DNA from 2 places in the Micromonospora sp. CPCC 205554 genome. Region 1 is predicted to be linked to the other one. Evidence: riboswitches for the same ligand, from Rfam matches in the RefSeq annotation. Region 1 holds a riboswitch; the other holds the start of a gene.
What was found. Region 1 has a riboswitch for cobalamin ahead of V6U82_RS09680 (ribonucleoside-diphosphate reductase subunit alpha). Riboswitches for the same ligand answer to the same signal wherever they lie in the genome.
Positions count from the first base shown of each region.

Region 2: linked by a shared signal. The riboswitch ahead of V6U82_RS16705 (peptidase) and the one ahead of V6U82_RS09680 (ribonucleoside-diphosphate reductase subunit alpha) in region 1 are both predicted to bind cobalamin.

Region 1 is NZ_JBAKHP010000005.1:108,526-112,718, reverse strand. It holds gene V6U82_RS09680 (ribonucleoside-diphosphate reductase subunit alpha) at 1-2,223, opposite strand, end outside; cobalamin riboswitch at 2,338-2,553, opposite strand; gene V6U82_RS09675 (PrsW family intramembrane metalloprotease) at 2,675-3,490, shown strand; gene V6U82_RS09670 (LysE family translocator) at 3,576-4,193, opposite strand, start outside.
Region 2 is NZ_JBAKHP010000011.1:20,699-24,891, reverse strand. It holds cobalamin riboswitch at 46-164, opposite strand; gene V6U82_RS16710 (hypothetical protein) at 249-734, opposite strand; gene V6U82_RS16705 (peptidase) at 770-1,813, opposite strand; cobalamin riboswitch at 1,912-2,034, opposite strand; gene V6U82_RS16700 (PepSY-associated TM helix domain-containing protein) at 2,273-3,736, shown strand; gene V6U82_RS16695 (ABC transporter ATP-binding protein) at 3,949-4,193, opposite strand, start outside.

The DNA of each region.
Region 1 (4,193 bases):
CCAGGCGTACAGGTACATCGAGGAGAGCTTGCCGATGGTCGGCGCGCTCAGGAACAGGTTCAGCGACTGGGACTGGTCGACGAAGGGCGCCCGCGCGGCGGCCAGGTCGATCAGCGCCCGCTGCGGCAGCTCCCAGGCGGTGCGGAACAGCTCCCGCACCGGCGCGGGCAGCTCGGTGATGTCCTGCACCGAGCCCTCGGCCCGCTTGATCCGGTCGCGGACCTGCGGCGTCCACAGCCCGCGCGCCTTCAGCTCCCGCACCAGGTACGTGTTGACCTGGAGGAACTCCCCGGACATGGTTTCGCGCTTGAACAGGTTGGACACCTGCGGCTCGACGCACTCGTAGCAGCCGGCGATGGACGCGATGGTGGCGGTCGGCGCGATCGCCACCAGCAGCGAGTTGCGCAGCCCGTGCGCGGCGATCCGCTCGCGCAGCGCCGCCCACCGCTGCGTCTGTGCCGGCTCCGCGCCCCACAGGTCCGGGTGCAGGTCACCCTTGGCGGCCCGGGTCTGCGGGTACGCCGGATGCGGGCCGAACTGCTCGGCCAGCCCGGCGGAGGTCTCCAGCGCGGTCAGCAGGATCTCCTCCTGCACGCGGGTGGACAGCTCCCGGGCCTGGGCCGAGTCGAACGGCAGGCGCAGCGTGAAGAACGCGTCCTGCAGGCCCATCAGCCCGAGCCCGACCGGCCGCCAGCGCGGGTTCGACGCCGCCGCCTGCTCGGCCGGGTAGTAGTTGATGTCGATCACCCGGTCGAGGAAGACCACCGCCGTACGCACGGTGGCGCGCAGCCGCTCCCAGTCCACCCCGTCGGCGGTGACGTGGGCGCCGAGGTTCACCGAGCCGAGGTTGCACACGGCGGTCTCGGTGTCGTCGTTCACCTCCAGGATCTCCGTGCACAGGTTGGACAGGTGGATCACGTTGCCCGGCTCACCGGTCTGGTTGGACAGCCGGTTCGCGGCGTCCTTGAACGTCATCCAGCCGTTTCCGGTCTGCGCGAGCGTGCGCATCATCCGCCCGTACAGGTCCCGGGCCTTCACCGTGCGGACCGCGTTCTTCTCGGCCGCCCGGTAGGCGGCGTCGAACGCCTCGCCGTACAGGTCGGGCAGCTCCGGGGCGTCCGACGGGTCGACCAGCGACCACTCGCCGTCGGCCTCGACCCGGCGCATGAACTCGTCCGGGATCCAGTTGGCCAGGTTGAGGTTGTGCGTACGCCGCGACTCCTCGCCGGTGTTGTCCCGCAGCTCCAGGAACTCCTCCACGTCCGGGTGCCACGGCTCCAGGTAGACGCAGGCCGCGCCCTTGCGCCGGCCGCCCTGGTTGACCGCGGCCACCCCGGCGTCGAGCGTCTTGAGGAACGGCACGATGCCGTTGGACCGGCCGTTGGTGCCCCGGATCAGCGCGCCCCGGCCGCGCACCCGCGACCAGGCGATGCCGATGCCGCCGGAGAACTTAGACAGCTTCGCCACCTGGTGGTACCGCTCGTAGATCGAGTCCAGCTCGTCGCGCGGCGAGTCGACCAGGAAGCACGACGACATCTGGGTGTGCCGGGTGCCGGAGTTGAACAGCGTGGGGGAGCTGGGCAGGTAGGCCAGACTGGACATCAGCCGGTAGAACCCGACCGCCTCGCCGGGGGTGCGGGACAGCCCGCACGCCACCCGCAGCAGCCAGTACTGCGGCGTCTCCACCACCAGCCGCGACTGCGGGTGCCGCAGCAGGTAGCGGTCGGCCACCGTGCGCAGTCCGAAGTACTCGAACCGCAGGTCGCCGTCCGGGTCCACGGCGTCGTCGAGCTTGCGGGCGTGCCGGGCCACGAACGCGGCCGTCTCGTCGCCGATCAGGCCCAGCCCGTGCGCGTACGCGATCGACTGGCTGAAGCTCGCCACGCCCTGGCCGCGGACCTCCTTGTCCACGTACGCGGCGAGCAGCCGCGCCGCCAGCTTCGAGTACTGCGGCTCCTCGCCGATCAGCTCCGCCGCGGTCTGGATCGACAACCGGTCCAGCTCGGCGGTGGTCGCCCCGTCGTAGAGCCCGCTTATCGTCTTGGTGGCCACCCGCAGCGGGTCCACCTCGTCCAGGTCGGCGACCCAGCGCTCGACCGCCCGGACGATCTTGTTGACGTCCACCGGCTCGGTGTCGCCGTCCCGCTTGCGTACCCGCATCGCCGGGCGGCGGGCCTCGGACCCGGCGGTCCCGGACGGGGGACTCTCCTGTACGACAGTCATGACCTCTCCTCGCTGTCACCGTCTGGAGACGGCGGGAGACGCCAACGGACGCGGCACGGCCGGCCCGGCTGCTGGCGTCGGTCGTCCCGCGCGACCTCCGACCGCCGTACGCCGGAGGCGCACGGCGCGCTGGCAGGTCTTCGGACTCGCGGGCCCGACCGGGGTCGCCGGTCGCCTACCGGCCGTCGCTTCCCAGGCCGGTGGCCCAGTGCTGTTGACGGCTGTCGTTCCCACTCACCGCTGCGGGGCAGTCCCGGACTTCCACCGGGTTCCCTCTTGCCTCGGACGGACCAGTGAAGGCCCGGCCGAACCAGCTGCGAGGAACACCATATATGGCGGTGAGGTCTTCATGGCAACACCAGATGTCGTGTCGGCGTGTCGGAATGATCTCACCGTCCACAGTGCCCACCCCCGATTCGGGCGCGGCCCGGCGGGCGCGATACTCGGCGGTATGGGGAATACCGGGCGCCGCTGGGCGTGGGTGGCGGTCCTGCTCGTCGGCGTCGGGCTCCACCTGCTGGTGCTGGAGACACTCGCCGGCACCGGGACCGTCACGTTCGTACCGGCGCTGATCGTGCTCGGCGCGTCCGTCGCACCCGCCACGTTCCTGGCCTTCGCCCAGGGGCGGCCGGCCCGCCGCCCGGTCCCCGGCTCCGTCGTCGGCGTCGCCGCGCTCCTCGGCGGTGTGATCGGCGTGGTCGCCGCCGGCTGGCTGGAGTACGGCACCCTGCACCGCCTCGGCGTCCTGCCGATGGCGCTCGTCGGCCTGGCCGAGGAGACCGCCAAGCTGATCGTGCCGGCCGGCATCCTGCTGCTGTGGCGGCGGCACCCGTCCCCGGCGCAGGGGCTGGTGATCGGCGTGGCCTCCGGCGCCGGGTTCGCCGCGTTGGAGACCATGGGCTACGCGTTCGCCGCGTTCGTCGGGTCGGAGGGCAACCTCGGCGCGGTCGAGCGGACGCTGCTGGTTCGCGGTCTCACTGCGCCCGCCGCGCACCTGGCGTGGACCGGGCTGACCGCCGCCGCGCTGTTCACGTTCGCCGCCGCGCCCGGCGGCCGCAGACTCGCGGCGTTCCTGCTCACCTTCGCCGCCGCCGTCACGCTGCACACCTGCTGGGACACGTTCGGCACCCAGCCCGCGTACGTGTTCATCGGCGGCGTCTCACTGGGCTGGGTGCTGCTGCGCCTGCACCTGGACCGCGAGCGGCCGGCCGCGTCCGGGACGCCGGCCGCGCCGGCGCCCCGGGAGACGGCGGCGCACCCCGGCTGACCCGCACCCCCGGCTACGGCGGCGGACCGTGCCGCCCGCCGCCGGAACCGGTGCGGCCCGCGCCGTGCCGCCGGTCAGCCGCTCGTCAACCGGCGGCCAGCCGGACACCGAGCGCGACGAAGGCGACCGCGCAGACCCGGTCGACGCGCCGCGACCAGCGGCTGTCGCCCCACCGGCCGGCGAACCGCCCGGCGCCCACGCCGAGCGCCAGGTCCACGGTGAGCTGCACCGCGACGAACAGCGCGCCGAGCAGCACCAGCTGCGCCGCCACCGGACCCGCCTCGGGCCGGACGAACTGCGGCAGGAACGCCACGCTGAACAGGATCATCTTCGGGTTGAGCAGGTTCGTCAGCAGCCCGCGCCGGAACGCCCGCCCGGCGCCGCCGTCCGGCCGGTCCGCCCGCGCGCCGGGCCGGCCCGTGCCGCGCAGCGCCCGCAGTCCCAGCACGATCAGGTACGCCGCACCGGCCCACCGGATCGCGGTGAACAGCACCGGCGACGCGGCGATGACGGTGGCGAGCCCGGCCACCACGGCGGCGACGTGCACCGCCTCCCCGGCGGCGACCCCGAGCGCGGCCACCGCGCCCGCCCGTGGGCCGTACCGGGTGGCGTTCGCGAGCACGAACATCATGTCCGGCCCCGGGGTGAGCATGAGCACCACGATCGCGGCCAGGTAACCGGCGAGCGTGGCCGCCGACAGTCC
Region 2 (4,193 bases), on a different contig from region 1:
CTTCACCCTGTAGACCTCGACAGTGGAAGCCGCTCGTCCCGGGCGGGGCATTCCGGCTCGCGAGAGGGCCTCTCGCTCACGGTTGCGGGTCAGCGCCGGCTTCATACCGGCTTCCCCCCGCACGGGACGTATGCAGTTGTGTGCCCGGCGCACCGGGCGCCGACACCGTACCGCCCTTGCGCGCGTCGACGCCAGAGCAGCGGACGGCACCCGGTGCGCCGGTGGTCACACCGCTGGTGACCGCCGGTTCAGGGCGCGGCGATGCTCGGCGGGGCACCGGCGCCGAAGGACCAGCCCTCGACACTGCCCGGCGCGGGGTTGTAGCCGGTCGCCCCCGACGTGCTGTAGGACCAGGAGCCGCCGCTGGGGGCGTGCCAGTACGACCAGTACGCCGTGACCGGCGGGGTGTTGACACACGGCTCGGTCGCGGCGGTGGGCTTGCCGTTGATCCGGCAGACGAAGGCCAGGCCCCAGCGGGCGGTGCCGGTGACGGTGAAGCCGGCGGTCTGCAGGGCGGCCAGGCCGGTGGCCGGGTCACCCGGGGCACATCCGACCTGGACGCCGCCACCGAGCGCGGCGAAGTCGACGACCACTGTGACTCCCGAGGTGCCGACGCAGGCGGCGGCGTGCGCCGCCCGGGGCGCGGGTTCGGCGGCGGTCAGCGCGACGCCCGCCACGACGGCGGCCAGCAGGCCGGCCAGCCAGCCGCGGACTGTGGAACGGTGACGGAACACGGGTCCTCCTGTGATCGGGTGAGCGGCGTGGGGGTTCACGGGCAGGCGAGCGCCGGTGCGCCGGGTTCGGCACCGGCGGCGGACAAGCGGGCGTACCCGGTCCCGGCGAGACCGAGGACGGCCTGGGCGGTGGCCCGGGGTGCGGTGGCCGGGTCGAAACCGCCGCCGTCGAAGTCGACCGCGCCCCGGTCCGCCTGCGCCCCGGCGCAGCCGACCTGGAGTCCGGCCAGGAACGCCCGGGCGCGCGCCCAGGCCAGCGTGCGGCCGCCGTCGTGCAGGGCCTGCGCGGCGAGGCCGGTGCTGTTGGCGTTCGGCGTACCGGCGACGTCGGTGAAGCCGCCGTCGACGCCCTGGACGGACACCAGCCAGCGCAGCCCGGCGGCGGCGTCGGCCGGGCGCTGCGCGGCGCGCAGCGCCTGCGTCGCGAGCGCGGTGGCGTCCACGTCGGACACGCAGACCGGTTGTGCGGGCAGCAGCGGGTAGCCGCCGTCCGGGCATCGGGTGGCGGCCAGCCAGGCGGCCGCCGCCGGTGGCGCGCCGTCCGCCGTCCGCGCCAGCGTGAGCAGCGCGAAGGACTGGCTGAACGCGTTGCTGTAGTCGCCGTACGCGGACCGGTCGCTGAACCGGCCGGCCGGCGTCTGGAGCGAGCGCAGCCGGGCGATCAGGTCCACCCCGCCGACGTCGGCCGGGTCACCGCCGCGCACCTGTACGGCGAGCGCGAGCTTTGCTGTCGCACCCGCGTACGCCTCGGAGACACCGTCGCCGACGTAGCCGTCGCGGACGTCCGGACGGGTGACCCAGGCCACCGCGTCCGCGCCGTAGTCGTCGGCGGCGCCTGCGGCGGCGAAGGCGAACACGGCGTCGAGGGTCAGCCCCTGGTCGGGGTAGGCGACACCGTCGAAGACCGCCTCGAAGCGTTCGCCGTCGACGAGTTGCCGGGCGAGCCAGCCGGCGGCGGCCTCGGGGCGGGTGGCTCCGGCGCGCTCGGGTGCGGCGAGGGCAGGTGTGGTGAGGGTGAGGGCGGCGAGCACGCCGCAGAGCAGCGCGAGCAGGCGGTGCCGGCTTCGGCGGACGACCATCGGAAGCGCCTTTCCGGCCCGGCGGTCGTCGAAAGCCCGACCGACGCGGCAACGCCGGGTCGGTCGGGACTCCGACCCGTGGGCCACGACGGGTGGGGAGCGGATGCACGCGTACGACGGGTATTCGGGCTCGCCGCCCAGAGTCCACTGGGCGGCCTACCGTTGCGGGCCAGCGCCGGATTTCGACCGGTCTTCCCCCGCACGTACACGCGTTGGTTCAGTTGTCGCGACAGTCTTATGTGGCCGCAGCTCCGATGTCAATGCGCCAGGAGCCGGACACGTGCCGTGACCGCCGGCAGTCGCCGTCGAAGGCGACGTCGAAGAGGTACGGGGGCAGCCGGGAACTTCCTGGCGCACCTGGCCGACTACTCGACCGGGAGACGGCAACCGGGCAGCCCAGGGCTCGACGGGCACGAGCCACCCCGAACCAGAAACCTCCATTTCCGATCGGAGTAGTCGATGTCCGTCACCGACCTGTCCGGCGATCCCGCGCCGGATGCCCCCGCCGCTGCGCAGACCGCTCGTCCCAGCCGCGAGCCCACGCCCTTCGCCGCGCTCCTGACCCGGCTGCACTTCTACGCCGGCATCCTGGTCGCCCCGTTTCTGCTGGTCGCCGCCCTGACCGGCCTGGCCTACACCATCACCCCGCAGCTGGATCACGTCCTCTACGGCGACCAGTTGACCGTGGCCGCCGTCGGCGACCAGCCGAAGACCCTCGCCCACCAGGTCACCGCCGCCCGCGCCGCGCACCCCGACGGCACCATCGCCTCCGTGGCGCCCGGTGCCGGCGACCGGACCACCCGGGTGGTGTTCTCGATGCAGGAACTCGGCGAGAAGCAGCACACCGTCTACGTCGACCCGTACACCGGCGAGGTCACCGGGCAGCTCACCACCTGGTTCGGCTCCGCCCCGGCCACCACCTGGCTCGACGACCTGCACCGCAACCTGCACCTCGGTGAGATCGGCCGGCACTATTCCGAAATCGCCGCCAGTTGGCTGTGGCTGCTCGTTCTCGGCGGCGTGATCCTGTGGTGGCGCCGCCGCAACGCCACCCGCGCCCGGACGGCCCACCTGCTCGTACCGGACCTGAGCGCCCGCAAGGGAGTCCGCCGCACGCGGGGCTGGCACGCCACCACCGGCGTCTGGCTCGCGGTCGGCCTGCTGTTCCTCTCCGCCACCGGCCTGACCTGGTCCCGGTACGCCGGCGCGAATTTCGGCGCCGGCCTGGACCTCCTGCGCGCCGGCACTCCGCAACTCTCCACCACCCTCGACGGCGTGCCCCCGCCCGCGAGCGACGGTGGGCACCAGCACGGTGACGCAGCACCCGGCACGGCGGACAATCCGGCGTCCTACGACACCGTGCTGACCTCCGCGCGCAGCGCCGGACTCACGGGACCGACGGAGATCAGCCCCGCCGCGGAGTCCGGCCTGGCATGGACCGTCGCCCAGGTCGACAACACCTGGCCGGTCGCGAGGGACCGGATCGCCGTCGACCCCACCACCGGCGCGGTCACCGCCCGCAGCGACTTCGCCGACTGGCCACTGCTCGCACAGCTCAGCAGCCTCGGCATTCAAGCCCACATGGGAATCCTGTTCGGGCCGATCAACCAGATCCTGCTCGCCGCACTCGCTCTCGGCCTGCTCTGCGTCGTCGTCTGGGGCTACCGCATGTGGTGGCAACGCCGCCCCACCCGCGCCGACCGCCGCGCACCGCTCGGCGCACCGCCCGCCCGAGGTGGGGTCCGAGGGCTTCCGTGGTGGGCGCTGCTGCTCGGCGTACCGGTCACCGTGGCACTCGGCTGGGCACTGCCCTGGTTCGGCGTCACCCTGCTCGGCTTCCTCCTCGTCGACATCGCCCTCGGCTTGCTCGCCCGCCGGCGCCGGCGGCCCGTACCCGTCTCACCCGCCCCGGCCGGTAGCTGACCCGGCAGCTGTCCGGCCGCCACCGCCGCGGTGCGGCCGGACAGTGGCGGCCACAGAGGTCGCCTGAGCTACTCCCCTCGCCCCGCTCGGCCCATGACCCGGCAGGTCCGACGTGAGATTCCCCGGTAGCTCGGAGCCTTTCCGATCATGCTCTGATCCGCAGGAGCTGCTGCGGCCCCGCGTCGTCCGCCGGCTCTTGTGGTCGTACCCCTTCAGCGGGCCGGCGTCGGGAGGTGGAGGCGGCCGTCGTGGACTTCGGCGACCTGGTCGACGGCGGTGAGGTGGGTGCGGTCGTGGGTGACCAGGACGGTGGCGGTGGCCTGCTGGTGGGTGAGGCGGGTGATCAGGTCGATGACGGCGGCGCCGCGTTCGTGGTCGAGGGCGCTGGTGGGTTCGTCGACGAGCAGGACGGTGGGGTCGCTCATCAGGGCGCGGGCGATGTTGACGCGCTGACGCT